2 regions of the Bacillus sp. DU-106 genome follow, and region 1 is predicted to be linked to the other one. Evidence: riboswitches for the same ligand, from Rfam matches in the RefSeq annotation. Region 1 holds a riboswitch; the other holds the start of a gene.
What was found. A riboswitch is a leader RNA that binds a small molecule or an ion and turns the genes downstream of it on or off. The one in region 1 is predicted to bind cyclic di-AMP.
Positions count from the first base shown of each region.

Region 2: linked by a shared signal. The riboswitch ahead of C3Y97_RS09020 (APC family permease) and the one ahead of C3Y97_RS03905 (SipW-dependent-type signal peptide-containing protein) in region 1 are both predicted to bind cyclic di-AMP.

Region 1 is NZ_CP026607.1:748,098-763,167, reverse strand. It holds gene C3Y97_RS03985 (sugar ABC transporter ATP-binding protein) at 1-233, shown strand, start outside; gene C3Y97_RS03980 (ABC transporter permease) at 217-1,212, shown strand; gene C3Y97_RS03975 (sugar ABC transporter ATPase) at 1,238-1,510, opposite strand; gene C3Y97_RS03970 (hypothetical protein) at 1,566-1,793, opposite strand; gene C3Y97_RS03965 (ABC transporter ATP-binding protein) at 1,802-2,452, opposite strand; partial or broken gene C3Y97_RS03960 (ABC transporter permease) at 2,453-3,686, opposite strand; gene C3Y97_RS03955 (ABC transporter permease) at 3,696-4,769, opposite strand; gene C3Y97_RS03950 (hypothetical protein) at 4,851-5,234, opposite strand; gene C3Y97_RS03945 (patatin-like phospholipase family protein) at 5,431-6,285, opposite strand; gene C3Y97_RS03940 (MarR family transcriptional regulator) at 6,414-6,875, opposite strand; gene C3Y97_RS03935 (MFS transporter) at 7,016-8,197, shown strand; gene kdpDN (KdpD-like non-kinase potassium sensor) at 8,223-9,377, opposite strand; gene kdpC (K(+)-transporting ATPase subunit C) at 9,434-10,015, opposite strand; gene kdpB (potassium-transporting ATPase subunit KdpB) at 10,032-12,122, opposite strand; gene kdpA (potassium-transporting ATPase subunit KdpA) at 12,136-13,803, opposite strand; gene kdpF (K(+)-transporting ATPase subunit F) at 13,823-13,900, opposite strand; gene C3Y97_RS03905 (SipW-dependent-type signal peptide-containing protein) at 13,900-14,004, opposite strand; cyclic di-AMP (ydaO/yuaA leader) riboswitch at 14,101-14,246, opposite strand; gene C3Y97_RS03900 (hypothetical protein) at 14,507-14,740, opposite strand; gene C3Y97_RS03895 (hypothetical protein) at 14,754-15,070, opposite strand, start outside.
Region 2 is NZ_CP026607.1:1,724,732-1,739,826, reverse strand. It holds gene C3Y97_RS09020 (APC family permease) at 301-2,127, opposite strand; cyclic di-AMP (ydaO/yuaA leader) riboswitch at 2,272-2,417, opposite strand; gene C3Y97_RS28255 (hypothetical protein) at 2,558-2,686, shown strand; gene panE (2-dehydropantoate 2-reductase) at 2,750-3,694, opposite strand; gene C3Y97_RS09010 (hypothetical protein) at 3,870-5,345, shown strand; gene trhO (oxygen-dependent tRNA uridine(34) hydroxylase TrhO) at 5,546-6,505, opposite strand; gene C3Y97_RS09000 (Nramp family divalent metal transporter) at 6,984-8,279, shown strand; gene C3Y97_RS08995 (GNAT family N-acetyltransferase) at 8,478-9,008, shown strand; gene C3Y97_RS08990 (peptide ABC transporter substrate-binding protein) at 9,060-10,688, opposite strand; gene C3Y97_RS08985 (bifunctional S-methyl-5'-thioadenosine deaminase/S-adenosylhomocysteine deaminase) at 10,842-12,167, opposite strand; gene C3Y97_RS08980 (YunG family protein) at 12,221-12,580, opposite strand; gene C3Y97_RS08975 (GNAT family N-acetyltransferase) at 12,608-13,051, opposite strand; gene C3Y97_RS08970 (succinyl-CoA:acetate CoA-transferase ScpC) at 13,290-14,804, opposite strand; gene C3Y97_RS08965 (LytTR family DNA-binding domain-containing protein) at 14,932-15,095, opposite strand, start outside.

The DNA of each region.
Region 1 (15,070 bases):
GTGTAGACATCGCTGCGAAACAAGACATTTTTCAATTCATTCGCAACATTACAGAAAACGGAAGTTCCGTAATTTATTTCACAGGAGAACAAGATGAAGCGTTGCATATCGCTGATCGCATTCTTATACTGGCAAACGGAGAATTTGTAGGTGAATACTTACCAAGCGAACTATCTCCTGAACAGCTTTTACATTTATCTGAAGGGAGCTATTCCATTGAATCTCGTTCATAAAACGAAAACTAAGAAACTATATTTACCTACTCATCTTTTTTATCAATTTAGTACAATTGCTATTATTATAGGTGTTACAATTTTTTTCTCTATCGTCAATGACTCTTTTTTAACATATAACAATATTAGTGATATTTTACGTTCTATCTCCATCGTAACGTTACTTGCAATCGGCGTTACCTTTACATTGATTGTAGATGGGTTTGATTTATCAGTCGGCTCTACCGCTAGTTTAGCAACAATTGCAGCTGCTTCTTGTCTCGTTTTATATCGACAAGAACTATTAGTTACACTCCTTGTTCCTATTCTTTGCGGATTATTAGTTGGATTATTAAATGCACTACTCGTTATCCGAATTAAACTACCTGATTTACTAGCTACATTAAGTATCATGTATATCGTCAATGGACTACACTTAACATTTTCAAAAGGATCTTCAATTTATGAAGGAATGTCCGGTGCAACAGGACATTTTATTCCATCTTTTTTATTTCTCGGTCAAGGTTCCGTCTTAGGAATTCCAGTCCCTGTCATTATCATGCTTACTGTCGTTTTAATTGCACATCTATTTTTAGAAAAAACAACGTACGGTCGTTTCTTTTATATGACTGGTGGGAATCGAGAAGCTGCTAGATTAGCCGGTATTCCTACTGATCGTTACCGTGTATATGCTTATATGATTAGTGGTTTACTAGCTTCTATTGGCGGCATTATTCTATGCAGCCGCGTTGGAACAGGACAAGTTTCAGCTGGTGCTCCATTATTAATGGATGCAGTCGCAGCTGCCTATATCGGTTACGCAATGTTCGGTGCCAAGAAACCAAATATAGTCGGAACATTCCTCGGCTCGGTATTAATTGGAATTATATTAAATGGACTCACAATGATGAACGTCCCTTATTATGCACAAGATATTATTAAAGGCAGCATTTTAATTACAGCTTTAGCCTTTTCATTTATTAAAAAGAAGCGTAAATAAAAAGTAGAGCATCGAATTCGATGCTCTACTTTCCCTTTGCAACAATCACACGAACTACTTTCAAAACAAGAAGTAAAAGACCGTTCACTATCGCTGCAACCCCTAAAGAGACCGATATCATCAGCTCTCCCATTCCATTATTCAATACAAACATAGCAGAAGAAATGAAAGCCAAAATAAACAATACTAACGTTGGTATATATTTAATAATAGGCTTCTTATATGACTTTTGTGAAAGAAGAAACGTAATTACCAACGTCATAATGAAAACAAAATATACTACAAATAAGAAAATCACACGAAAGCCTCCACTATTCCTAAACTATGAAAAAGATAACAGCAATTAAAAATTATTAATATTTCTCATTCATCTGTAATTCTTTACTATACTTTTGAATGGAAACTGACGAAACAACCATTACCATTCCTACACTAAATCCAATAAGCTGATCCAGTAGCATCTCATCATGTATGAGCCAGCGAAGTAGAAATACCCCTCCAAAAATAAGCATTGCAGTAAATCCGGTATGCCTAAGTCCTTTATATACATTTTCCATATGTATCACCTCTTCACATAACATTATCCATATTATACCATACAACCATCAAGTAACCTTATCGTCCTCTGACAATATGCAGCTACCTTTTGATCATGTGTAACAACTAGCACTGTTTTTCCTTCTTTATTAATCTCTTGTAAAATACTCATAATTTTTTCCCCATTTTCTTGATCAAGAGCACCAGTCGGTTCATCAGCAAGTATAATTTTTGTATCTTGTGCTAAAGCCCTTGCTATTGCTGTTCTTTGCTGTTCTCCTCCTGATAACTCGTAAGGATATTTGTTAATATGCCTCTCAAGCCCTACCATTTTCAGCATTTCTTTTGATATTTGCATACGTTTCTTATGAGAAATTCTTCTATATACAAGTGGAAGCATTACATTTTCAATAATCGTATAATCATCGAGTAGCGAAAAGTTTTGAAACACAAATCCAACTTCCGTGTTTCTATACTTATGATAGTTTTGCTTTAATGTACTCGTATCCATTCCATCTAAAAAATACTTTCCAGCAGAGGGGGTATCGATTAAGCCAATAATGTTAAGGAGAGTAGACTTCCCCGAACCAGAGGGGGCCATAATGGCTATCATTTCGCCTTTTTCTATTGTAAGATTAATATCTTTTAAAGCACTAAAATTATTCTTTCCAAAGCCCTTAGCCACATTTGCGAGCTGAATCATCTATAACACCTCTTTCATATATGTATTTTTTATTTTTAGTACATTGAAATAAATGATTGCATATATAACGAGGATCATTACAAGTGATAAAGCACCTATAACAACCAATGATTCTATAGAGACTTTTAACGTTCCAAAGAAAGATACTATACTATTTTCTAGCCCTTTCTGAATTTCAATTACTCCGCTATTCTCCCATTGAAAATACATTATTCCTATACATATCGCTAAAACGAATAGCAACATATACTCAATAATAAATGGAAGACATATTTGAAAAGTGCTTGCACCTAACGCTGATTTAATAGAAATATTTTTACGTTCCATATAAAGTGCTGCCATTGATGTCAATACAATAGATAGAAATGAAAAAAATAAGACTGTACCGCTTAATAATAAGGGGTATGACATATTATCAATACCTTGTTTTTCATTTTCTAACAATTTATTCGGATTTGTAACATAATACGAATAACCCTTACCTTCCGTTACCTTTAATACTTTCTTTTGAAATTCATTTATATTTATCTGCTCCTTTGTTTCTATAATTAACCCATTGTATAAAAGTTCTACACTATAGAACTCTATTTCTTCTGTTCCAATTGGTAAAATCGCCATGTCATCTAATAATGTAATACGATTATCCGATATTTCACCACTTCGAGGATATGTAAATGGTGAATTTTTTTTCTAAAAAGCCAATTACTTTTAGCTTCATTTTTCCAGATGGTATAACATCACCAATAGATACCTTTTCTATATAATTAGCCCCTAATATAACAGGTCTAATATCAAATACTGATTTATGAAATTCCGATTCCTCAAAATATCTGCCTTGTGAAATTCGTATATGAAAGTACTTATTAATATCTTTATCAACAATAAGAGTCTTTATCGTTCCATTTTCTTTTTTTAAACTAAGTGAATAGTTACGGAACAAATAATTTGTTTTATTTGTTATTGGTATCGTATTAGATAACCCTTGCATGAAATGTTGATAATCATTTTTTGCTTTTTCTTCGCTAAACAATGTTATATCTTGCGTCGCATAAAGTTCATAAAAATTTTTATGAGTCGATAAATTATTTGCTACCGTCATCATTTTTCGATATCCCGAAAGATTACTAACAAATTCTATTGCTGAAGAAAATGCAATAATTAAAGAAATTACTATAATCAAACTTGGTAATAACCGTTTTTTCACAGACCGTATAGAATCAAATATAAAAAACATGAAGACCTCCTACGTTCTTAAATGTTTTCCGGGATATATATTTATAATGTGCTTGATTGGAATTACAGTAACAAACATTGTAAGAAAAATTATAAAAACAATATTACATACCAATACATATGGTGTTAACGGTTTTAATAAGTATGTCTGAAAATACGTATGAATTGTTCCAGAAAACATTTCTAACACCAGAAAAACCAACAGCATCGCCACTAGAGAAATAAACAAAATTTGAATATATAGTTCGCAGTAAATAGATATATTAGAAGCACCTACTGCTTTTTTTAATGAAATCTCTCTTTCTTTTTTATAAATCCAAAATAAAACCGCAGAAATGCCAGAAACAATTGCAACAAGAATGAATTTATAATAATACTTATTTGCTGGATCTATATGTGTCACATGTAGTTCCTGAAGATCTCGTTCATTCAGTATTTGAACATCTCCCGAAAGCACTTCTTTACTCCTATCCATAAACTTTTTTATTTCGTTATGAATAGATGATGTAGGATTAACAACTGTTAATTGTAATTGTTTACTCGCGATAATACCTTTTTTAGATATAGTAGGTAAGTTTTGAAGTGGAACGTATATACCTGCTACACCGACGTCACTGTCTTTTCTTGATATAGTTCCTATTTTTTTATATGTATCATCAAATTCATATAACTCCTCTACATTCGTTTGATCGCCAACAACCATATTGTTTACATTTTCACGATGAAAATATTGTCCTTCAGAAATATATGGCTTCCAATAATAATCATCTTTTAAGTTCACAGCTATAATCTTTGTTGCCCCTGAACTATTTAATGCTTTTAAATGCTCTACATAAATATCACTTTTAACAAAAATATCTTGTATGAAAGGAATTATCTCTTCCAATTCAGTTGCATTCGCTATCGGAACAGTTAAAATTTGATTCTTCTCTGGAAAACCGATTTGAAAAGCAGATATAAAGTTTCGTTTAGATTCTGTTAAAAGTGCGGCTATTGATATAGAAAGAAAAGAAATAAAAAATGACATAAGGAGAATTAAGAAAAACAGTTTATTGCTTTTTATATTTTTAAAAGCTAGGTACATGTCTGTGCTCCTTTTAAATAAGAAGGAGATGATGAACATCTCCTTATCCAAATATTTATAAAGACAACTGTTTAATGCTTTTTACCACTGTAATCGTAAGTTACCATTACTATCAAAAGTACCTTTGTGTGTATCTTCTTGATAGTCATTATTTTCATTAGCATAATGCTCAGAGTATAGTCCTTTTGCACCAAAGGCGTTATATGCACCATTACTCACAGTTGCGTTTAATACTCTTCCAGATTCATGGGATCCTAATTTGTCTGAAGCGCTTTCAATATATGAATTATTTCCATTTGATTTAATAAAAGAAATTGCTACTGAACAACGAGATGCATTTTGATTCGTAGTAGTTTGAGCTCTATAAGATAGTAGGTTACCGCTTAGAGTTGGATAGAATGCACTTGTTGAGATTGATGTTGCTAATAATACTAAAGTCGTAATTGAAAAAACTTTTCCTTTCATTAATAATCACCTTATAAATTAAATAGTTTTGTAGCGCTACATCGTCATAATACCTCTCAAGTAAATTCTCCTCAATAAGACACCTCTATGTTTTACAAACTCTTTAAACACTTAAACATTCATACATTTTTAAAAAGTAACGTATAAGTAGCAATATAAAAAGGCTGCAGAGAAATTCTTCTCCACAGCCTAATATTTATTTTTGCAAGAACGCCTGCAAATCTGCAAATTGTCTCTTTGCATCTTCATAGCCTTGCTCATATAGATTTTGTAGTTTTGCTGTATCTTTTTCCATACGATCTACTTGAAGCGGTACTTCTGGACGAATAACAAATAAATTCCCAGCTTGTTCTTCTTTTTCAATATAGTGAAGTGTTTCATTATACACTTCATAACGATTTAGCATCGTGTTCACAAGGTTCGGATATTTTTTATAAGCTTTCGCAGCAATCCACCCAAATCTTGATTTTTTCTTTGCGTAACCATGATTTCTCGTTAAAATTACGACTGATTTTTTAAATCCATCTTCCTGTGCTTTACGAACTGGAATTGGATCAGAAATCCCGCCATCTAACAGTTGCTTACCACGATAATTTACTACTGGTGCAATGAAAGGCAATGAACTAGACGCTTGTAATAAATTTAGCGCATCATCATTCGTGCCTTCTTTTTCAAAATAAACTGATTGCCCTGTTTCACAATCCGTCGTTCCTACAAGGAAACGTTCCGGGCTATTAAAGTATGTTTCAAAATCAAACGGCACATGCTTTTCTGGGATTTCGTGAAAAATGAAATCCATATCAAATAGCTGACGTTTTCTCCATAAGTTTTTATACGATAAATATTTCGGATGTGATGCATAATCAATATTGACCGTTTTATTTCTATTTCTTTGTCTGGAAAGATACGACGCTGCATGACAAGCACCAGCTGATACACCGATTACATATGGAAAATATAAATCTTGTTCCATAAAGTATTCTAATATTCCGCCCGTGTATACACCACGCATACCGCCGCCTTCTAATACTAACCCCGTATTTTCAAGCATGTTACTCTCTCCTCTATATATATTGACTCTTTAATTATTCACCATGTTAAGTATCTTTTTCTATTATATATGAGTTCTTTCAGAAATTATATTTAAAAGACTTGAGAAAAAGGAGTTTTTTCTTCCAATTATATTTCCAAATGACCGGAGACATCCTTTATAAACCTTTGAATAAAGTCTTGCTCTTCTTTCGTATATCCATCTAAAAGTAACAACCACTTTTCTTCAGCTAGCTTATGCAATTTTTCATGAGCTTTATATATTTCATTCCCACTCTCCGTTAAGCTGAAGAAGATTTCTTTTTGATTATCTAACATTTGCATCTTCTCAACGAATTGCTTTTGAAACAACTTTGTACAAATTTTAGAGATTGCTCCCTTCGTCATGCCCATTTCTGTCGTAATTGCCGTTACATTCATCAAACCATTTTTTCCGATACATTCGATTACATGTAACTCAGATAAAGACATACTACTTACGCCTGTCTCACGAAGAAACTTCTCATTTTGTCGTTTTAAATGTTCTTCTTTTTTATGCAAAAGTGTACGAATGTCCGACAGTATTTCCATTTGCTTCGTTGCATGCTTCAATCCGTTCGCCTCCTAAGTTTCCAAAGAAACAATTTAACTATATACCATTTTAAAACCATTTTTTCATCTTTACAAGTAAGAAAATCATGTTAAAATAAATTTAGTTTCCAAGGAAACTAAAACACAAGGAGGTTAACAAGATGAAAAAATCTAAACTAACTTTCATTTTATATGTTGTCTGTATTAGTGCCTTACTCGGTTCCTTCGCTCAAAATATTTACACACCTATCTTACCGATGATTCAAAATTCTTTTCACACTTCTCTTTATCTTGTAAATGTAACAGTTTCACTTTTCACATTCGTTCTTGCAATTATGCAGCTCGTATATGGACCTTTAATTGATACAAAAGGGAGAAAATCTGTCCTTATCCCTAGTTTAGTCATTAGTACAATTGGTTCAATCGGATGTGCTTTTTCGGCAAACATTTATTTATTTCTCTTTTTTAGAGCTGTTCAAGCTATAGGAATAGCGGCTATACCTGTAGTTTCAGCAACGATTATCGGCGATTTATTTGAAGGAAAAGAACGCGGAGAAGCGATGAGCCTATACCAAATGTTACTTGCCCTCGCACCTGCAATGGCTCCTCTCATAGGTGGTTATCTTGGCAGTATAAATGGTCACTTATCTGTATTTCTCTTTTTATCTACACTTGGCATTATCTTATTAATTATAAACATTTCACTACTCCCAGAAACAAAGCCAAATATAATTAAACAATCTAAAGCACAAAAGAATTACTCTCTTATCTTAAAAAATAAAACTGGATTTTCTATTACTCTTATTGGCTTCATTCAATTTTGTATTTACTTTTGCTTTCTCGTTTTTTTACCGAGTATTTTAACAAATTCATTTCATTTAACTGTAAATAAAATTGGTCTTATGTTTGTACCAATGTCTCTTTCTATCATGCTAGGAAGTTTTTGCTACAAGTTTTTGCAAAAACGCCTCACAACAAAGCAAGCTTTATTTATTACGAGTTTCTTCAATATTATATGTGTCGTTTTATTCTCTTTCACATATAACATCAATATCCCATTCATCATTATCGTTACATCTTTGTACGGTTTTAGTATGGGACTTTCTATGCCAACTCACACTACTTTATTAACAGAAGAATTCGTACAAGAACGCGCAACAGCTATCGGTATGTACAACTTCATCCGCTATCTTGGTATGGGCACAGGGCCACTTATAGGTGGATTTCTTTTATTTAACCAAAATTACTTTTGGATTTTCTTCCTAGGCGCAATTATATTTTTACTTGTAATCTTATATACAATGAAAATGCTAAGTTTTCATTCTGTACAAAAAGCAAAATAGAGCCCCAAAAAAGGTCGGCTCTATTTTACCCTCTTTGATCCGCAACAATATGAATATCAATATACTTTGTTTGTCTCATAATTTCATTTACAATAGAACCTTTTCGAATTTCTTCCCACCGCGTTCTCGCTGATTGCCCAAGTAAAATTTGTGTTACTTGCAATCTTTTCGCGACTTCAATAATAACATCCGCTGGCTTTCTTCCCTTTGCTTCTTCTAATACAAAACTCGCATCAAATTGATTCGTGAGCGTCTTCCACTCTTCAATTGTTTGTTTTTTACCAGCTGAAAGAGAGTCTATATTTTCTCTTTCAACATTTAATACATACAATTCAGCATTTAACCGATCAGCCATGCGCCATCCCCGTCTTATTAATTTCTCCGCTGTTGAACTGTATTGTACACAAACAAGAATTTTTTCTTTTACGCCAATTGGTTCTATTACTGTTTGGCTAATTTTCTCGTCCATATCATCGGCCACCTCGCGAAGTGATAATTCCCTAAGTGCTCCTAAATTATTAAGCGTAAAGAAATTTTGTAAGCTTTGCTGAATTTTTTCTTCTTTATATATCTTTCCGTCTATTAACCTCTTCCGAAGTACTTCCGGTGTTGCATCAACGAGCTGAATTTCATTTGCTTTTTGTAAAATAAAATCTGGAACTCGTTCTCTTACTTTTACATTCGTAATTTGAGCTACAATATCATGAACACTTTCTAAATGTTGAATATTAAAAGCTGATAATACCGATATACCAGCCTCTAACAATTCCTGCACATCCATATAACGTTTTTTATGCTTAGAACCAGGAACATTACTATGCGCAAGTTCATCCACTACGACTACTTGCGGCGCGCGTTTTTTTATTCCTTCCACATCAAGCTCATAAAATACCTTTCCTTTATACTGTATTTCTTTCAAAGGAACTTTTTCTAAATCAGCAATTGCTTCTTCCGTCTCTTTTCTTCCATGCGTTTCAATTAAACCAATTACAATATCAATTCCATCTTTTTTCATTTCCCTTGCATCAAAGAGCATTTTATAACTTTTTCCTACGCCTGGAGCTGCTCCTACATATAACTTTAACTTTCCGCGATTTTGCTGACGAATATATTCTAAATATTCCTCTGGCGTTCGCCTTTGAAACTTCGGTTCATAATCATCTGCATACACAATAAACACTACCTTTCATTCGAAACAACGCTACCTCAATCCGTTAGATTGAGGTAGCACTGTTACTATTTCATTAATTCCTGTAATGCCAAATTTAGCTTTAAGACGTTTACGCGGGTCTCTCCAAATAAACCAAGCGCAGCACCTTCTGTTTGATCTTTAATCAATTGATTAAGTTTTTCTTTCGGAATATTCGTTAATTTCGATATGCGATCCACCTGCACAGAAGCTGCCTTCGGACTAATATCAGGATCAAGCCCTGAACCTGAATTTGTCACTAAATCTATCGGTACTTCTGTAACTGGAACGCTCGGATTTTGTTTCTTCCACTCTTCAATACTTTTCTCTACTCGTTTCTCTAAATCTGGATTAGATGGTGCATAGTTATTTGAACCAGATGCTTCAGCCTTATATTCAATACTAGAAACACGCCCTTGAAAATAACGTGGATCCGTGAAGTTTTGCCCGATTAATTTAGAACCAATCACTTCATTTTTATCATTATATATTAGACTTCCATCCGCATTATCCTTCATCACGGCTTGTGCAATACCAGTAACAATAAGCGGGTATACAAGTCCGCACAACACTAGAAATGTAAAAGTAATACGGATAATTGGTGATAGTATACTTTGTTTCTTCTCCATCTTTTTCCCCTCTTCCTTATATGAACAAGCCGACAATTATATCAATTACTTTAATTCCAATGAACGGAACGATAACTCCGCCAAGCCCATAAATAAGTAAGTTTCGGCTAAGCAATGCATTAGAACTCATCGGTTTATATGCAATACCTTTCATCGCTAACGGAATGAGTAATGGAATAATAACAGCGTTAAATATTAATGCTGATAAAATCGCTGACAGTGGTGATGTTAATTTCATAATGTTCAATGCCTCCATTTGCGGAATCGCAAGTGTAAACATTGCTGGAATGATTGCAAAATATTTTGCTATATCATTCGCAATACTAAACGTCGTTAAAGCACCTCGCGTCATTAACAATTGCTTACCGATTCCTACAACCTCAATAATTTTCGTTGGATTCGAGTCTAGATCAATCATGTTTGCCGCTTCTTTCGCTGCTGTCGTACCACTGTTCATCGCTAATCCAACGTCCGCCTGCGCTAATGCTGGAGCATCATTTGTACCATCACCTGTCATCGCTACAAGTTTCCCTTTATCTTGCTCTGCTTTAATGACAGCAATTTTATCTTCCGGTTTACACTCGGCAACGAATTCATCTACTCCTGCTTCTTTTGCAATGGTTGCTGCTGTTAATGGGTTATCCCCTGTACACATAACCGTTTTAATCCCCATTTGACGTAACTGTTCAAAACGTTCACGCATACCAGGTTTTACTGTATCTTTTAAATAGATTAAACCGTAAATACGATTATTCACTGCAACTACAAGTGGTGTTCCGCCCTCTTTTGAAATGAAATCTGCTTTTTGATTTACATCTTTCGGAATTGTTCCACCTTGTGACTGAACCCATTCAATCACGCTACCGACAGCACCTTTTCTCACTTTCGTTCCGTCCTGTAAATCAACACCACTCATTCTCGTTTCTGCTTTAAACGGAACAAACTCACCTTGTTCTGCAAGTTCTCTATTATATGATATAGATTTTCCCTGCACATACTCGATAACAGATCGACCTTCTGGTGTTTCATCTAAAACAGAACTAATAGCGGCCCACTTTCCAACTTGCTCAATCGTTTCATTTCCTACAGGCAATAATGTATGAGCCATTCGGTTCCCAAAAGTAATTGTACCTGTTTTATCTAAAATAATTGTATTAATATCGCCCGCAGCTTCTACTGCTTTCCCTGACATCGCTAGCACGTTAAATTTTGTCACCCGATCCATCCCCGCAATACCAATCGCTGATAGCAAACCACCAATTGTCGTTGGAATTAAACATACTAACAACGCTACAAGTACAGCAGTATCAATTTGAAAACCTAAATAATTTGTAAAAATCGGCAACGTCACAACGACGATTAAGAAAATAAGAGTTAAGCTCGTTAATACTGTATTTAAAGCAATCTCATTCGGCGTTTTTTGACGAGCAGCTCCTTCTACTAAAGAAATCATTTTATCGATAAATGATTCACCAGGATTACTCGTAATGACAATTGTAATTTCATCACTTACGACCATCGTTCCACCTGTTACGGAACAAAAATCACCGCCTGCTTCTTTTATAACAGGAGCTGATTCACCTGTAATTGCAGATTCATCTACAGATGCTAATCCTTTGATTACTTCGCCATCACTTGGAATCATTTCTCCTTGTTTTACGATAACAACGTCACCTTTTCTAAGATCAGTTGCTGAAACTTGGACAATGTCTCCATTTTCTTTTACTACATTTGCAAACACATCTTTCTTCGACTGCTTTAAAGAATCGGCTTGCGCTTTACCACGACCTTCTGCTAATGCTTCTGCAAAATTCGCAAATAAAACTGTAAATAATAGAATGAGAGAAACTGTTATATTAAACCATCCTGGTATACTACTAGAACTGCTTGGAAGAAAAGATAAAATGAACGTAATGATAAATCCAATTTCCACAACGAACATAATCGGATTCTTTATCATGACTTTCGGATTCAATTTCGCAACGGATTGCTTCATCGCATGTGTTACGATATCACGATCCATCGTTTTCGCTTGTCTAACTTCATCTTCTACAGCATGTATTTGTGACTCATTTAATTGTTTTTCTTTTACTACTACCGGTCTCATCATTTACCCTCCATTACTTCAATGTAAGAAATTCTGCAATTGGACCGAGTACTAACATCGGGAAGAATGTTAATGCACCGACAATTACAATTGTTCCGATGAAGATGCCACCAAATAAACTATTATCTGTACGGAACGTTCCGACTGTTTCTGGCACTACCGTTTTTTCTTTCAATGAAGCTGCCACAGCTAGCATCGTAATTAAACTGAAGTAACGTCCTAAAAACATAACTAAACCAGTCGTAATATTCCAAAACGGTGTATTATCTCCTAATCCTTCAAATCCAGATCCGTTATTCGCAGCTGACGATGTATATTCATATACCACTTGCGTCAAACCGTGGAAACCGGAATGAGAAATAGCATCCGTCCCTAAATTTGTTGAAAGAGCTAATGCCGAAAATCCTAAAATGAGCAATGGATGAAATAAAATCGTGACCGCGATTAATTTCATTTCCTTACCTTCAATCTTTTTACCTAAAAACTCTGGTGTCCGTCCAACCATTAACCCAGATATAAACACCGCGATAATTGCATACATAATAATGTTTACAAAACCTGCTCCAACGCCGCCATACACAGTATTTAACATCATATTTACAAGCGGAACTAAACCGCCAATTGGTGTTAACGTATCATGCATCGTATTAACAGCGCCTGTTTCAGCAGCTGTCGTTACCGTTGCGTATAGTGAAGAAAATACTGTTCCAAATCGTACTTCTTTCCCTTCTGTACTTCCTTGTACATGTTCGATACCCATTCCATTTAATGCCGGGTTCCCGTTTAGTTCAGATGTCGTAATCGTTATAAACCCTAGTAAAAATACCATAAATAGTGACACGAAAAGGATGCGGCCTTGTTTTTTATTTCCGACCATTCGTCCGTACGTAAATGGAAGTGCTGTTGGTAATAACATCATAAGCATCATTTGCAAAATATTACTCATTTGTCCTGGATTTTCGAAAGGATGCGTAGAATTTGCTCCGAAAAATCCACCGCCGTTATTTCCAAGTTCCTTAATGGAAACGAATGATGCAACAGGTCCACGTAAAATACTTTGCTTTGCACCTTCAATCGTTTGTGCTGTAACCGCCCCATCTAACGTTTGTGGTACGCCAAGTGCGACAAAAACTAGTGCCGCAATAAATGCAATAGGAAGAAACACTCTCGTTAACGCTCTCGTAAAATCAACGAAAAAGTTACCAAGTTCTTTTCCAGCAAGTCCTCTTATAAAAGCCATAACGAGCGCTAATGTCGTTGCTGGTGCCGCAAACATTAAAAATGTAATCCCGATTAATTGTGATAAATAGGATAAACCATTTTCACCGCTATAATGCTGTAAATTTGTATCAGCCATAAAACTAATCGCTGTATTAAAAGCGAGCGTAGGCTCCATCCCTTCAATATGTGCTGGATTTAGCGGCAGCACACCTTGTAATCTGAAAATGAAGTATACGACAACGATCATAAATCCATTTAATAAAACTAATGATAATGCGTACTGTTTCCACGTTTGATTGTATGCTTTTACACCCGTAATTTTAAAAATAAGTTTTTCAAAAGGCCCGAATACTTTATCTAATGTTTTGCTACCTTGAAAAGCTTTTTCTAAATAAATCCCCGTTGGCTTTGCTACTAAAATAAACAAGAGCATTGTAATAATGACTGCAACCCAAATCATAATGAATGATTCCCCCTAATTAAAACTTCTCTGGATTTAATAATGCATACACTAAATACACTGTAATTGCTGCGACAATAACCGATAAGACAATCATCATGATTGCTTTCCTTCTTTCACAACTTTATCTGACCAACTTGCAAGACTTGCCATCGATGCAACTAATAAAATAAAAATCCCGACCATTACAACATCTAACATAACTATCCCTCTCTTTTTGTTAAAATTTACCATTTAAATATTAAAAAAGAACACTGAGCTCTACTCAGTGTTCAAAAAATGAACAACAAAAAGTAAACCTCCTCTCTAAACGCTTACGAGGTTAGCTGTCGGATTCGGGCCTAAAGAGTAGCCCTACTTTCAAAACTGAAAGATTCACCCCAAGTGACGATGCACAAAATTGGTTCCCCCGCTCCATTTCTGGAACTCAGCGATTTTAGGTTTTTTTGGAAATTTTATGAATGATTTATGAGAGTAAATATACTCCTCTATATTTCACTTGTAAAGGGGTAAATTACTGAAAATAATAATATTTACATTCATTTAAACGCTTACATTGAAGATTATTACTGTTATTTCATCTATTTTCTTTATTTCTCTTTTCTTTTCTTAAAAATGACCTTTTAAATATGAAATAAAAAAAGCGAATGACATGAAGTGCATAGCTTGTTGCACTCAGCATTCGCTCTTTTTTATTCAACCTTTATTCTCCTCGTAAAAATGCACGTAAATTTCTCCCGCGAATATAAACTTGTGTCAATTCTGCATGTAGCTGCTCATACTCGGTAATATCTACCTCTAAATACAAAGCATCTTTTGATGGTAATATAATATACGGCCCTGGAAAAAGGGGATCGATCTGAACCAATTCTTGAACTCGCTCTACCGATACTGCCCAACGATTTGCTATATCTCCAAGTAATAGTACCTTCATCATTTCTTCCCCCGCCCTATTCAAAAAATAAAAAAGAAATATTATCACAATTTGTAAACACGACAAACTTAGCTCCAATGGTTTCATAGAGCCTCGCTGGATATCGTTTATTCCTTGTAACAACAGTAATAGGTGCTTGAAAAGAAAAGCGAATGTGTTCTGTGAAAAAACTAACGATTGGAAGCTCATCCCCTAGTAAAATCACCTTCTTAATACACTCACAAATACTAGTAAAGTCCTGCTCCTTACTACAACTATAAGTCCAATCAAACCCACAATTCCTAACTTCAGCCGCTATCTCTTCATTTGCTGTAAAAATAATTAACTCATGTT
Region 2 (15,095 bases), 980 kb from region 1:
TGAAATTTCGTTTTGTTTTCATATAAGTTTTGTACTGTAAGGTCATTTAAACACAGCTGTTTATATAACGTAAAGAAGTATTTTCATTCCCTTTATTTTCAAGCTTTCATGTCCTTATTTCAAAATATAATCCGATTCACTTTATCGATTGAAATATCTACATATCACAACAGAAAACACTACTTGCAAATAACCGATAAAATTATATTAATATAATTTTTAAATCCATATGCAATTATGCATAGCATATACACAAAAAGGATAGCTTCATTTTCATGAAACTATCCTTAAAAAATCTTCTTATTTTTTCAAATGATATGGAACTGTCGTAATAACAACATTTCTTTTATAAAGTAAATACGCACGTATGAGTAAACTGGATTGATTATGAAGAATGTTATGCCAACCTTTTTTCGGAATGAACTGTGGTATAACGACCGTAACGCGGTAATTCGATTCACTTGCCTTATATTGCACTGTATCAATGAACTTCGTTAGCGGCTGAATAATACTTCTATAATGAGAATGTAATGTAACAAGCCTTACTTCAGGTTGCCACTTCTTCCATTTCTCTTCAAATTTCTTTTCTTCTTCTCTGTCAAAAGCAACATATACAGCGATAACTTGATCTGCCGAAAGAGACTTCGCATAGTTCAATGAATTTTCTACTACATGCGTCATACCTGCTACAGGAACGACAATTACATTCCCCTCAATTGGAATAAGAGGCTCACAAGTTTTTAAACTTAATTGATCACCCACTGCATCATAATGCTTCTTAATTCGATGGAATAAGAAGATAATAACTGGTAAGAAAATAAGAATCGACCAAACTTGTGCAAATTTAGTTAAAAAGAACATGCTCATTACGATAAAACTAATAACTGCACCAATTAAATTAACCGTTAATCTTAAAGCCCATCCTTCAGGCTTTTCGCGAAGCCATTTTAATACCATTCCTGTTTGAGAAAGTGTAAATGGAATAAATACACCTACTGCATATAGTGGAATTAAATGTTCTGTTTGTCCTTGGAAAGCTACAATTAAAATAATCGAAGCAACTCCAAGTATAATAATACCGTTTGAGTAACCTAGACGGTCTCCTCTAATCGTAAACATTCTCGGTATGAATTTATCTTTTGCCAGGTTAACCGCTAATAAAGGAAATGCAGAATAACCTGTATTAGCAGCAAGAATTAATATTAAAGCTGTTGTACCTTGTATGAAATAGTACATGAAATTACGTCCAAATGTTTGTTCAGCAATTTGAGAAACAACTGTTACTTCTTTACTCGGAGTCACTCCGTAATAATAGGCTAAAAACACAATTCCTGAAAATAACACAGCAAGTAATGCACCCATTGCAAGCAATGTTTTTGCAGCATTGTTTGGCGCAGGATCTTTAAAGTTCGGAATTGCATTTGAAATTGCTTCAACACCTGTTAAAGCAGAACTACCTGATGCAAATGCTCTTAGTAATAAAAATAAACTAATCCCTGCAACTGGTGTACCAATCGGCGCATGTAAAGTGGGTGAAACATGACCAGTTAAAATATTATATATGCCTACACCAATTAATATAAATAATGCTAAAACGAATAAATAAACAGGATATGCTAAAACGGAAGCTGATTCCGTTACTCCTCTTAAATTTAAGATCGTAATTAATATAACAAATATAACCGCAATAATTACGTTGTGTGCATGTAAGCTAGGAAATGCAGACGTAATTGCATCTGTACCAGCGGACACACTTACCGCAACAGTTAAAATATAGTCAACTAATAAAGATCCTCCAGCAATTAAGCCTGGATTCATCCCTAAATTTTCTTTTGATACAACATACGCTCCCCCGCCATGCGGATAAGCAAAAATAATTTGACGATAAGATAAAATAAGGGCTGTCAATAATACTAATACCCCAACAGCGATCGGAATGGAATACCAATAAGCGATCGCTCCAACACCTGCTAAAGCAATTAAAATTTGCTCTGGACCGTAAGCAACTGATGACAATGCGTCAGAAGATAAAATAGCTAAAGCTTTCGTTTTATTAAGCTTCTGTTCTCCAAGCTCCGTTGATTTTAACGGTCTTCCAATTAAAAATCTTTTAATAGATGAAACCAATGCTGTCCACTCTCCAATAATTTTGTACGAACTTTACTGCTTGTTACAGCCAGTAAACGATTTCCTCAGAAAACAAAAAATGTCTACAAGCCATAGCGAAATAGACTTGTAGACATTATTTTTTTTGTCGCACAAGCTCCACCTTCCTTCTCAATATAACGCTTACGAGGTTAGCTGTCGGATTCGGGCCTATGAGTAGCCCTACCTTTTCAAGGATTCACCCCATCGGATTATGTACTAATCCGTAAAAACGGGTCCCCCGTACCATGCGGTTTCAGCGATTTAGAAAATTGAAACTGTGGATTATAATACTCCTTTATTTTCAAAAAGTAAACAAAAATTTTTAATAAGAAAAAAATTAAAATGATTGCGCATAATCCACTGAGAAATATACATAATGAATACTAAAAAATCCGCAAAGGAGACCCATATGTCTAAAGAAAAGAAGCCTATTTTTTCCGATTCATATTTAGATGCAGTAGCAAATGAAATTAATCAGTTATATGGTAAACGTGAACAGGAAATAAATTTGACAGATAGAACGAAAAGAAATAAATAATTTGTCATACAAAAAATAAAAAAGATAGCAATACACTTATATATTGCTATCTTTTTTATTTTTTCATACATCTAATTCTATTACAGATCTGTTAAAGGCCATCTCTTCATACACCTTTAAATTTTGATATATAGTGCCTAATAATGGTGCCGCTATAGAAAATTGCTCTGCTACATCCAGTAAATATCCTTGCAAGTGCTTCCCTTCAATAAACGAACCCTTCTCCATATCACGTTGCATCGATGACTTCATATCATACGAAATTTTATCAATTGTTTTCATATGTTCCTGGACAATATTAACCTTTATTGGAGCTCCTAATACTCTCATGATTTGTACAGATTCCTCAAATACATTACGGATAAAATCACGGCCGCCTTCACTTTCACGGATTGGTCCAATTGGTGCACGCATTAACGTTGTCACACCGGACATTACAGTAATAAATAAATATTTATGCCACATATCTTGCGTAATATTTTCACTTAAAACAAAACTAGATTTCGTACCTGCAAATGCTTTAGAAATATGCTTTACTCTCTCTGAATTTTGAGACTTAATTTCTCCAAACACAAGTCTGTTGGCAGCGCTAGTTTGTACAATTTCTCCTTGATCGTTTAACGTCGTCTCGATAAAGCATAAACCGCCAATTACTTTTTCTTCGCCGAATTCTTTTTGTAATAGCGATAAATGAGCGATACCATTTAACAATGGAATGATTACAGTATTTTCGCCAACAAACGGCTTCAAATCTTGAATTGCCTCGTTTAAGTGATACGCTTTTGTTGAAAATAAAATGACATCAAATGGAGAAGTTCTCTCTTCTTTCGTTATTAATTTCGGTTGAAAGGAAAAATCCCCGTTAACACTTCGGATTACAAGTCCTCTTTCCTCTAATTGTTTTTTCCGTTTACTACGAACAAGAAATGTAACATCTTCTCCCTTTTCGACTAATCTGCCACCAAAAAATCCTCCGACTCCACCAGCGCCTAATACTAAAATCCGCATACAGCATCCCCCTTTTCAAAATAAAATTTTATAACTTTTAGTATACATAACATTATACATGTCCTCTGCTAAATAAGCTGAATTTTCACTCTCAATTGAGTATAAAAGAGTGGTTATTTTCAAATAAATTTGGGCATGTTGTTTCTATAGCATATATGGAAAGGACACAATGTAGATGGAGGCAATACAATCAATTGAGGAAAAAGGTGTAGCAACAGCTATATTTCAATTTATATTCCCGTTTTCGTTTAAAGCTGGATATGAACAAGAGATGTTCCCTTTCTTACAAAAAAACGATTTTCGTCCTTTTCGGCTCGATCATCTCGATGATGAAAATACATATTATGGGGAGTTTAAAGTTTCACATCAAAATATGGAAGCATACTATCTTTCATTTACAAATAAAATTCTCTTTCCTCACTCAGAGCATCAAAAGGGCTTGCAACGTTATTCAAAGGACCTTAACTTAACTGGACATTTAACAACAAACCGTATTTCAATCCCATTCAAGATACACTCTATTGATGTAACACTTTGTCCTTATGAACTTGGCTTCTTAACAATTCGAACAGAAGTAAACACTGCTCCAAACATGACTTTATCTGAAGCAATCGAATTCGCTGCTCGCTTCCGTGTACTTGAAACTAAAAATGATACAAATGAAACTATTTGTATTGAATGTAACGGAAAAAAGTATTCCCAAGTTGAAAAATTCATTTTTGGTTATTTATTTCATGGCGTAACTGATTTCTTTGAAAAGAAGAGATTAAGAAGTTCATACTTTCAAACCTTCCCTTTCTTCGAAGACCAAAGAATGTACGTCCAAACTTTATTGTCACTAAAAGAAGGTATGGAGCTTAATGAAGTGGATGTTTATCGTACTTCTAGTCTTTCCGGATTAACAAGTGATGGTAAGCCATATGTGAGCGCAAATAACCTTCCTTACATTCATGACTATTTAAAAAAACACGCTTACCAGAGATGGGCTCCAAATCGTTATTTCATAATGGAAGAACATATTTTTACATGTGTAACAAATGAAGGAGAACGTAAAATCGCTAAACTTGCTAGTCAAATGTACGGAGAATTTTATTACGCTTTATTATTAAACCTATTCCATAAAATTGTTTTATTAAAAATGGCTAACGCCTATGCTGAGCTAAACATTGAACAAGATACTAATGAAATAGAGAAATTAATTTATTCGATCAATTCGTTCACTGCTAATTATTTTTCTTTAGAATTAGTATCCCAATCACAAAGTGAAGATATTTTCTTTCGTTTAAGAAAACTTTTTAATATTGAGGTTCTATACTCGAACGCGAAACAAAATCTTGATAGTTTGTTTAAATATCAAGAAAATGTCGCCTCTAAAAAAGATAGCCTCTTATTGTTAATTTTAACGCTCTACTCTGTAGTGGGCCAAATGTTAGGGTTTACTATGATTGACCTTTTAAGAAACACCGATTCAAACAAAATATCGTCACCTCTTGAATTTTTCGCTCTATTAATTGCGATTAGCGGCATTGTCATTTCACTTATTTTAGGAGCCCAAAGTTTATACCAATGGGGTCTACAACATAAACGAAGAAAAGCTTGGGTAAAACAAACTGTACTTTCTGCCGTTAAAGAGAAAGAAGATAAAAATTAAAAAAGGTTATTTTCAAATTCTTGGTGCGCTGCAGTAAGTGAAATTTTTATGAGCGATTTTCCGATTATATCGGCGCAACTCGAAATATATCAGCGATTTTTTTAATATATCGACTTACCGACAAATGACAGGACCGGATAATAAAAAAAGGGTGCTCCAAAATAAAACTTGGAGTACCCCTTTTATTATACGAATTCAGTTTACTTCCCTGCTTCGATTTGCTCTAATGCAGCAGCTACTTGCTCTTCCGTTAATTCATGTTGTATTACGTAGCGGTTACGTGGACTTACACGACATTCATGAGAACATGCACGTAAATATTTCGCTTCGTTTTCTTCAGAACATAAAATTTTCTTATTACATTCTGGATTTGAACAGTTTACATAGCGCTCACAAGGTTCACCTGTAAAGTGGTCTTTACCAACGATAACATGTTCTTTTTGGTTTACTGGTACAGCAATACGCTCATCGAACACGTAACATTGTCCATCCCAAAGCTCACCTTGTACCTCTGGGTCTTTTCCGTACGTTACAATTCCGCCGTGAAGCTGACTTACATCTTCATAGCCTTCACGAACTAACCAACCAGAAAACTTCTCACAACGAATTCCGCCTGTACAATAAGTTAAAATCTTTTTACCTTCAAGTACTTCTTTATTTTCACGAATCCAATCTGGTAATTCACGGAATGATTCGATATCAGGTTTAATCGCACCTTTGAAGTGACCTAAATCAAACTCATAATCATTTCGTGCATCAATGATAACTGTATCTTCTTGTTTCATTGCTTCATAAAAATCTTTTGGCTCTAAATACTTCCCAGTTATTTCGTGTGGGTTAATGTCATCTTCTAGACGAAGTGTAACTAACTCTGGACGAGGACGCACGTGCATTTTCTTGAATGCATGACCATCAGCTTCATCTATTTTAAATACGATACCGTCAAAACGTGGATCATTGTTCATTGCTTCCATGTATTTCTCTGTTTGTTCTACAGTTCCAGAACAAGTTCCGTTAATACCTTCTTTCGCTACAAGAATTCTTCCTTTTAATTCAAGTGAATTACAAAATTCTAAATGCTCTGCCGCGAATTCTTCTGGGTTTTCAATTGTTGTGTACATGTAATATAGTAATACTCTGTATGGTTTTGTAGTTGCCAATGTATTTCTACCACCTATCTAATTTTTAAAATCATGTATAAGTTAACGTTCATATCAAAACATATATAATAAGAAAATGAATCCCATTTTCTTTTCTTTATACTATTTTCTATCAGTTAACAAAAATAAAAAACAAGATTACACATCAAAACACTATGGTTATGTTGTAATCCCAATATATTATATATCATACAAATGCAATTCCATCAATTAATATGCTGGATTATCGGCTTTATGTTCACATAAATTTCAAAATTGCCCCTTTAATTTATTATGTTTCCCCACGTCATCACACCATAAACTCCCAATTCATTTTACGTTATCACACCATCCATTGCATAAAGGCATATAATTTGCATTAAGGAAACTTTCGTGTTCAAATGAAATTATCATATAACATATTTAAATGTATTGAAATAATGAGTAAGAATAAATACAATAATTTCATCAAGTTAACATTTTAAAGGGGAAAACTACTATGAATAAAGATATAACAAAAGATGAACATCTCCCTTCTGAAAGTACAACCGTACAATCAGCTCACTTAGCTTTAAGTGGAGAAACAAAAGGCTGGAAAAGACTGTTACCATTTTTAGGACCCGCTTTTATAGCGTCCGTTGCTTATATTGATCCTGGCAACTTTGCTACAAATATCGCAGCTGGTTCACAATATGGATATTTACTATTATGGGTTATACTCGCCTCTAACTTAATGGCTGTATTAATCCAAACTTTATCAGCTAAATTAGGAATTGCTACAGGAAACAATTTACCCGAAATAGCTCGTGAAAACTTTCCAAAGCCTGTGTCTATCGGTTTATGGATACAAGGTGAACTAGTTATTATGGCTACAGATTTAGCGGAATTTATTGGAGCTGCATTGGGGCTTTACTTACTATTTGGAATCCCGATGCTACCTGCCGCTTTAATTACAGCAGCCGGATCATTTATTATCCTTGAATTTCAACGTAGAGGATTTCGTCCACTAGAAGCTATTATTACAGGAATGATTTTCATTGTAGTAATTGCTTTTGGGATTCAAGTTTTTTATGCAAAACCAGAATTAAGTCCCCTTCTTTCAGGACTATTTATTCCAAAATTCCAAGGTGTAGACAGTATATTACTTGCAGCAGGGATTTTAGGTGCGACAGTTATGCCGCATGCAATATACTTGCATTCTGCATTAACACAACGCCGTGTGGTCGGAACAACTGACGAACAAAAGAAAAAGATTTTTCGTTTCGAATTTATCGATATTATTATTGCAATGGTTATTGCTGGAGCAATTAATGCAAGTATGTTAATTGTTGCTGCTGCACTATTCTTTAAAAACGGCTTGCACGTTGAAGATTTAGATGTTGCTTACACTCAATTTACCAACTTAGTAGGTCCTGTATCAGCTGCTTTGTTTGGAATTGGGCTCTTATCAGCAGGACTATCTAGCTCTTCTGTCGGTACAATGTCGGGTGATATTATTATGCAAGGTTTCATTCGCATGCATATTCCGTTATACTTACGCCGATTTATTACAATGATTCCACCATTAGTTATTATCGCTTTAGGTGTAAATCCAACTTACGCTCTAGTCATGAGCCAAGTCGTCTTATCATTCGGTATTGCATTTGCACTAGTGCCACTTATTATGTTTACAAGTAACAAAAAGATTATGGGTGCACTCGTTAACCACCGTATAACAACATTTATCGCTTGGATAATTGCAGCACTCGTTATCGTTTTAAATATCTTCTTACTGTATCAAACATTTGTAGGGTAATGAGAAAAGGGTATTCCAATTTTAATTTGGAGTACCCTTTTTTTCATTATTTGTATTAATCCTATAAAGTCTTTTTAAAATAAATTTTATAATCTATTTCCAGCCAATAACTTCCTTACACCTTGAATAATCTTTATTTTCAGATTAAATTATATAATAACAAATACATTCTATTTTCATGTGAAAAGGAGCGAAAATATGTTTCCTTTATTAAAAACTGAAAGACTTATTTTAAGAGAACTTACCGAAGAAGATGCACCGCGTATACTACAATGCTTTTCTAATACTAATGTACTGCGCTATTATGGCCAAAAACCGTTACAAGATGTTGATCAAGTGAAACAAATCATTCATAACTTTAAGTTGAGTTACAATGCAAGAAACGGTATAAAATGGGGAATCGAATTAAAAGACAAGAAAGAACTCATCGGTACCATTGGTTTTCACGATTGGTCTTCTGAGCATAAACGAGCCAATATAAGTTATGCCTTTTTGCCTGAACACTGGGGAAAAGGATATGCGACTGAAGCTGTTTCTGAGGTTATATCATACGGTTTCCATACGATTCATTTAAAGCGGATTGGGGCAATTGTATTTCTTGAAAATGAAGCTTCCAATAAAGTGCTATTAAAACTAGGTTTTGAAAAAGAAGGAGTTCTAAAAAATTATATGTATCAAGATGATATCCCATATGATACGAATTTTTACGCTTTATTAAAATCGGTTTAATAGAATTCATGTGTAAAAAACCTTACTTTTAAAAAGTAAGGTTTTTTGTATTTATTCATTAGCAATATAAGCATTCTTATAAGTATAAATACCACCAAATTGATGCTTTTCAATTCCTTTTACATAATCCTTTTGTACATATGCTGAGCCAATATGATAAAGCGGCGCCACCGCAGCATCTTCTAATAATACCTGCTCGGCTTCTCGCAACGCTTTCCATCGATTTTCCGTATCTAGTACAAAATCCGTTTTCGCTTTCTTTATTAATTCATCGTAACGAACATTAGAATAATTCATTTTATTATTCGGATTCCCTGTCGTAAATAACTCTAAATAACTAATTGGGTCTTTATAGTCAGGTCCCCAATTTGCCATAGTTATATCGTAATCACCTATTTGTTCTAACTGTAATTTTTGCTTAAATGGCTGTTGTTTAATTTGTATCGTTAACCCTTGCAAATTCTTCTCTAAATCACCTTTTATATATTCTGCCATACGTATTGCGTTATCTTGTTCGAACGTTAAGAACTCTAGGTTTACTTGTTCTACCCCAAGCTCTTTTTTCGCTTCTTCCCAAAGTTTTTTCGCATTTTGCAAATCATATGAGGAAATATCTCCATTTTCTTTTCTAAAATCTTTACCAGTCACTTCATTTACATGACCAACTGGTACAAGTCCACTTGCAGGTTTTGCTCCGTTATTAATAAAGTGAGCAACGAAATCATCTTTATTTAACGCTAATGAAATAGATTGACGCACCTTTTTATTTGCTAACGCGTTATTTTTTTCATTAAAACGAAGCATAGCAATTCCAGGATCACTCGACATATGTAATTCCTTATTCCCTTTATACTTGTCTACAACTTGCGAATTAATAGGTACTCGATCTAAATCTCCGGCTTCATATAAATTTACAGCTGTCATTGTATCCTTTACGATATGAAAGTTTATTTCGTCTAATTTCACTTTCTTTCGATCCCAATATGTAGCATTCTTCTTTAATTGAAACTCTTGTTCATGCTTCCATTTTTCTAATACAAATGGACCGTTATATATGAGATTACTAGGTTCCAATGCATAATTGTTTCCTTGTTCGTTCAAAAATGATTCATGCTGTGGTAAGTATATAGGTAGTGCTAACAACTGTAAAAAATACGGAACTGGCTGTTCGAGTTCAACTTCTAACGTATAATTATTTATTGCTTTAACCCCAAGTGCATCAAGAGGCATTGTTCCCTTATTAATCTCTTTCGCATTTTTCACATAAAAGAGCATGTATGCATATTGAGATGCCGTTTCAGGATTAATTGCACGTTTCCATGCAAATATAAAATCATTTGCTGTCACACTGTCTCCATTTGACCATTTTGCATCTTTACGCAAATCAAATGTATATTTCTTACCATCTTCACTTCTTTTAAACGATCTTGCTACTGCTGGAATAGGCTGATCTTGATCATTTAATACATATAACCCCTCAAATATATTCTGCATAACGTGGGCTGATGTACCATCCATTGTTTTCGCAGTGTCCAGAGAAGGAATTTCTTCTGATACTGTTACATTTAACACTTGTTTTTTAACCTCTGTATCACTTTTATTCGCTTTATTATTACAAGCTGTTAATAATAAAGATGTAACAAGTGCCATTACCATTAAATGGCTCTTTTTTCGCTTCATGAGTTGTTCTCCTTAAATATAAAATATTATAAAGCGTAATATATTATAGCAGAAATACTAACAGAAAGATGCGACATTCTTTTGAATATTTATTCGTTCAAGAAAAAAGCTATCCTTTTAAAAGGATAGCTTTTTCAACTGCCACATAATTATCTATCTTTGCAAACCTCGTTTATAACGACTTGCTTCAAATATAATACGCTCTTCATCTAACGTTTTACATTCGCCATTCCAAACGACATGTTTTCCGTTAATAATTACATCGCTTATATCTTTTCCACTAGCAGCATATACAAGGTGTGATAACACTTCATCCGCTGGTTGTAAATGCGGCTTATTAGACGGGTCAATCGTAATAAAATCAGCACACTTACCAGCTTCTAGTGACCCTGTTTGTTTCATCCCGATTACTTCCGCAGCTCCTTTTGTCGCAAGAGAAAGAGCTGTTTCAACTGGTAATGCTGTTGCATCTTGGTGAATACCTTTTTGTAATAAAGTCGCTATGCGCATTTCTTCAAACATGTCTAAATTATTGTTAGATGCAACACTATCTGTTGCAATTCCTACTTTTATTCCTGCTTCTAGCATCGCTTTTACATTCGCTATACCAGAACCTAGTTTTAAATTACTATTCGGATTATGAGCTACTCGAACGTCATTTTCTGCTAAAAATGCACGCTCATCGTCATTTAATACTACACCGTGTGCAATAACTGTTGGGCGTTTAAACAATCCGCAGCTCGCTGCATATTCTACTGGACGTTTTCCATATTGTGCTTCAATATCACGTACTTCACGCTCTGTTTCAGAAAGATGGATATGAACCATCGTTTGATTCTCTACTGCAATCCGTGCGCACTCTTCTAACAATTCTGTACTACATGTATATGGACTATGTGGTGCAACCATCGTAGTTAACATGCCACTTTCGTTATAGTAACGCTTCACATATTTCTCAGCTTCTTCAATCGCTTTCTTTTCATCGTCTTTCGTTCCGAAGCTAAATAAAGTCCTTGAAACAGCAGCTCGCATCCCGCTCCTTGATACCGTTTCCATAATTGCGTCTTGATCTACTCCAATTGGATTAAACATGTCAGAGAATGATGTTGTACCACTTTTCACCATCTCAAGTAATCCTAATTCCGTACTAGCGACCGCAATTTGGGGAGTAAATTGACTTTCCAGTGGCCAAATTCTCGTCTCAAGCCACGGCTGTAATAACATATCATCGCCAATACCTCTTAGGAGACTCATTACAACGTGTGTATGTGTATTTACAAGCCCTGGTAAAACCCACTTTCCTTTCATGTCAATTACTTCATCTACTTTAAAATCATTTGCAAATTCTCCGCTCTTTACATCTATAATTTGATCATTTTCTACAATGATATATCCATTTTCTATCACTTCGTTTTGTTCATTCATCGTTACAATTGTAGCGTTTACATAAGTTGTTTTCAAAAGTATTTCCCCTTTCAACTCTATGAAGTTCCCTTTAATAAGTTACCACCATTATAGTAACTTATTAAAGATTAAGAGTCAAAAGATAAGTTTAATTCTTTCGTTATTTTTCCCTTCAAAATGCTATATTGTTTTTCATTTGTATCTGCAAATGCTTCTTCCCAATTTGACTTTTCATCCATATAATTCAATTTCCCATTGAATTGAGTCTCTGTAAAATCAAATCTCTGCCCATCTATAAAGTTATAAAAATGCCACACGCACCCTATTTTTGTCTTTTTAATTTTCCCTCCACATATATCTTGAACGACTAGAGCCGTTACACCACACTGTCCCTTTGCTGGATTTTCAATTGTCCACTTTGAACTTGTTTCTATTGACCAAGATCTTATTAACGCCTCATATATTTGCTTTTTCTTTACATCATCCATTCTAATCTTCCCCTACTATTAATAGTTTTACACATCATATTTCAAAAGAGGCAGTAAACGACCCTTAAAGACAGTTGATGGTGTCTCTCCTATTAACTGTGCTCCCATTTTCAAGTAATATCCTTTTGCATTCGGATCACTATCAATTGTAAAACTTTTTAATCCTAGTTCATTGGCTTTTTCTATTACATACTCCCAAAGTATTTTCCCGTAACCTTTTCCTTTGTAATGAGGATGAATGTACAAGAAATCGAGAGCTTTATCATTACGTAAAAATGAGAAAAAACCAATCTTCGCATTATCGTTTACTAAAACATATACAAAATTATTTTTTATGTACTCTTCCGTAATTGTTAAATCTTCCTTACAAGCAAGTATGAATTCTTCACTATAATTCCACGTTGCTTTTGAATGTAGTGCGAGTTCACTTAATTCATTTGCTTCACTTAATAATACTTCTCTTATCTTCATGATTCTTTTTCCTCACTTTCAATATGTACACTACTAAATTGATTCGGAAAGCACTTCAAAAAAACCTTTAATTTCCATAAATTAGAAATTAATTTTATAAATCTTTATTATAATCAGTACGATTTTCAACAATTTTTTTAAAGAAAAAGAACGCCATCCCTAAAAGTTGGCGTTCTCTTTTTCTAAAATTTAATCTTCAAGCTCACTCATTCGTTTTACTATTTCGTACGATACAAACCTATACAGTTTCTACTACCGCTTCAAGCATTGTTCCATTTTTAGCATAGTTCGTATGCCAAGAAAAAGCTTTTTCTAAAATATGAGGAGTTTGTCCACCTCTTGTTTTTGCTTCTTCGTAATAAGCACGTAGTTGATCACGATACATTGGATGTGTGCAATTCTCAATAATAAGTTCCACTCTTTCTCTTGGCGCAAGTCCCCTTAAGTCGGCATACCCTTGTTCAGTGACGATAACATCTACATCATGTTCAGTATGGTCTACATGAGAAACGAAAGGAACGATACTTGAAATGTTACCACCTTTCGCAATTGATTTAGTAACAAAGATAGCTAGGCGAGCATTTCTTGCAAAATCACCAGACCCACCAATACCATTCATCATTTTTGTACCTAAAACGTGAGTAGAGTTAACATTTCCGTATATATCTAATTCTAATGCAGTATTAATTGAGATTAATCCAAGGCGACGAATGATTTCAGGATGATTGGAAATCTCTTGTGGACGCATCATTAATTTGTCACGATATTTTTCAAAGTTAGAAAATACTTGTTGCATTTTCTCTTCAGAAAGCGTGATAGAACAACAAGAAGCAAAATTGACTTTTCCAGCATCCATAAGATCAAAAACTGCATCTTGTAAAACCTCGGAATATACTTCTAAATCTTCAAATTCTGAATCTAACATTCCATGCAATACGGCGTTAGCCACTGAACCAATTCCTGATTGTAACGGCGCTAAACGATTTGTTAATCGGCCTACTTTGACTTCTTCTCGAAGGAATTCTATTAAATGCTGTGCCATAATAACAGTTTCTTCATCCGGAGGAACAATTGTCGATGGCGAATCCAATTGATTCGTAAACACAATTCCCTTTACTTTTTCAGGATCAATTGGAATACCGATTGTTCCAATTCGGTCATCTGTTTTCGCAAGCGGAATTGGAAGCCTCTCCCCTTGTTTACCTGGTTCATATAGATCATGTAGCCCCTCTAATTGCGCGGATTGAGCCATATTCATTTCAATAATAATAGACTTAGCATTTAAGGAAAACGCTAAGGAATTTCCAATTGAAGTGGTTGGAATAATCATTCCGTCCTCTGTAATCGCAACCGCTTCCAAAATAGCGAAATCTATATCCAGAACGTCAGCACGGAGTAACTCTGCTGTATGAGACAAGTGTTGATCCACAAATAAAAAGTCTCCGTTATTAATTCCTTTTCGCATAGTAGCGTCAGCTTGGAAAGGTAATCTTTTCCCTAAAATTCCTGCCTCAGCAAATAATTTGTCTACATCCGATCCTAAAGAAGCCCCAGTATAAACATTTACTTTAAAAGATTCATCATTCTTAACTCGGTTTACAAGCGCAAATGGGACTGCTTTTACATCACCTGCACGTGTAAACCCACTTAAGCCTAAAGTCATTCCACTTTGAATCCAGGAAGCAGCTTCTTCAGGTGTAACTACCCGATCTTTTAGACGTTGATCTCTGATTCTATCTAAATTGTTCTCCATATGTAATCCCTCTCTCATTGAATATTCATAATTATTTTACATATTAACACTATCAAAATAGGGATTTTAGTATACAATGCCGAAAATTCAGACAGAACAGCAAATCTAGGTTCTAAAGCAGAAAAATTTAGAATCCTAGAAGTTTACGGAAATAACTAGCGTATGATTGACTAACTGGTACTCTCTCACCATTATCCATCGAAAGTACAAAAGTAGAATGGGTATCAGGATAAATTGCTTTAATATGATTAACATTTACAATAAACGAACGGTGACATCTAATAAATGAAT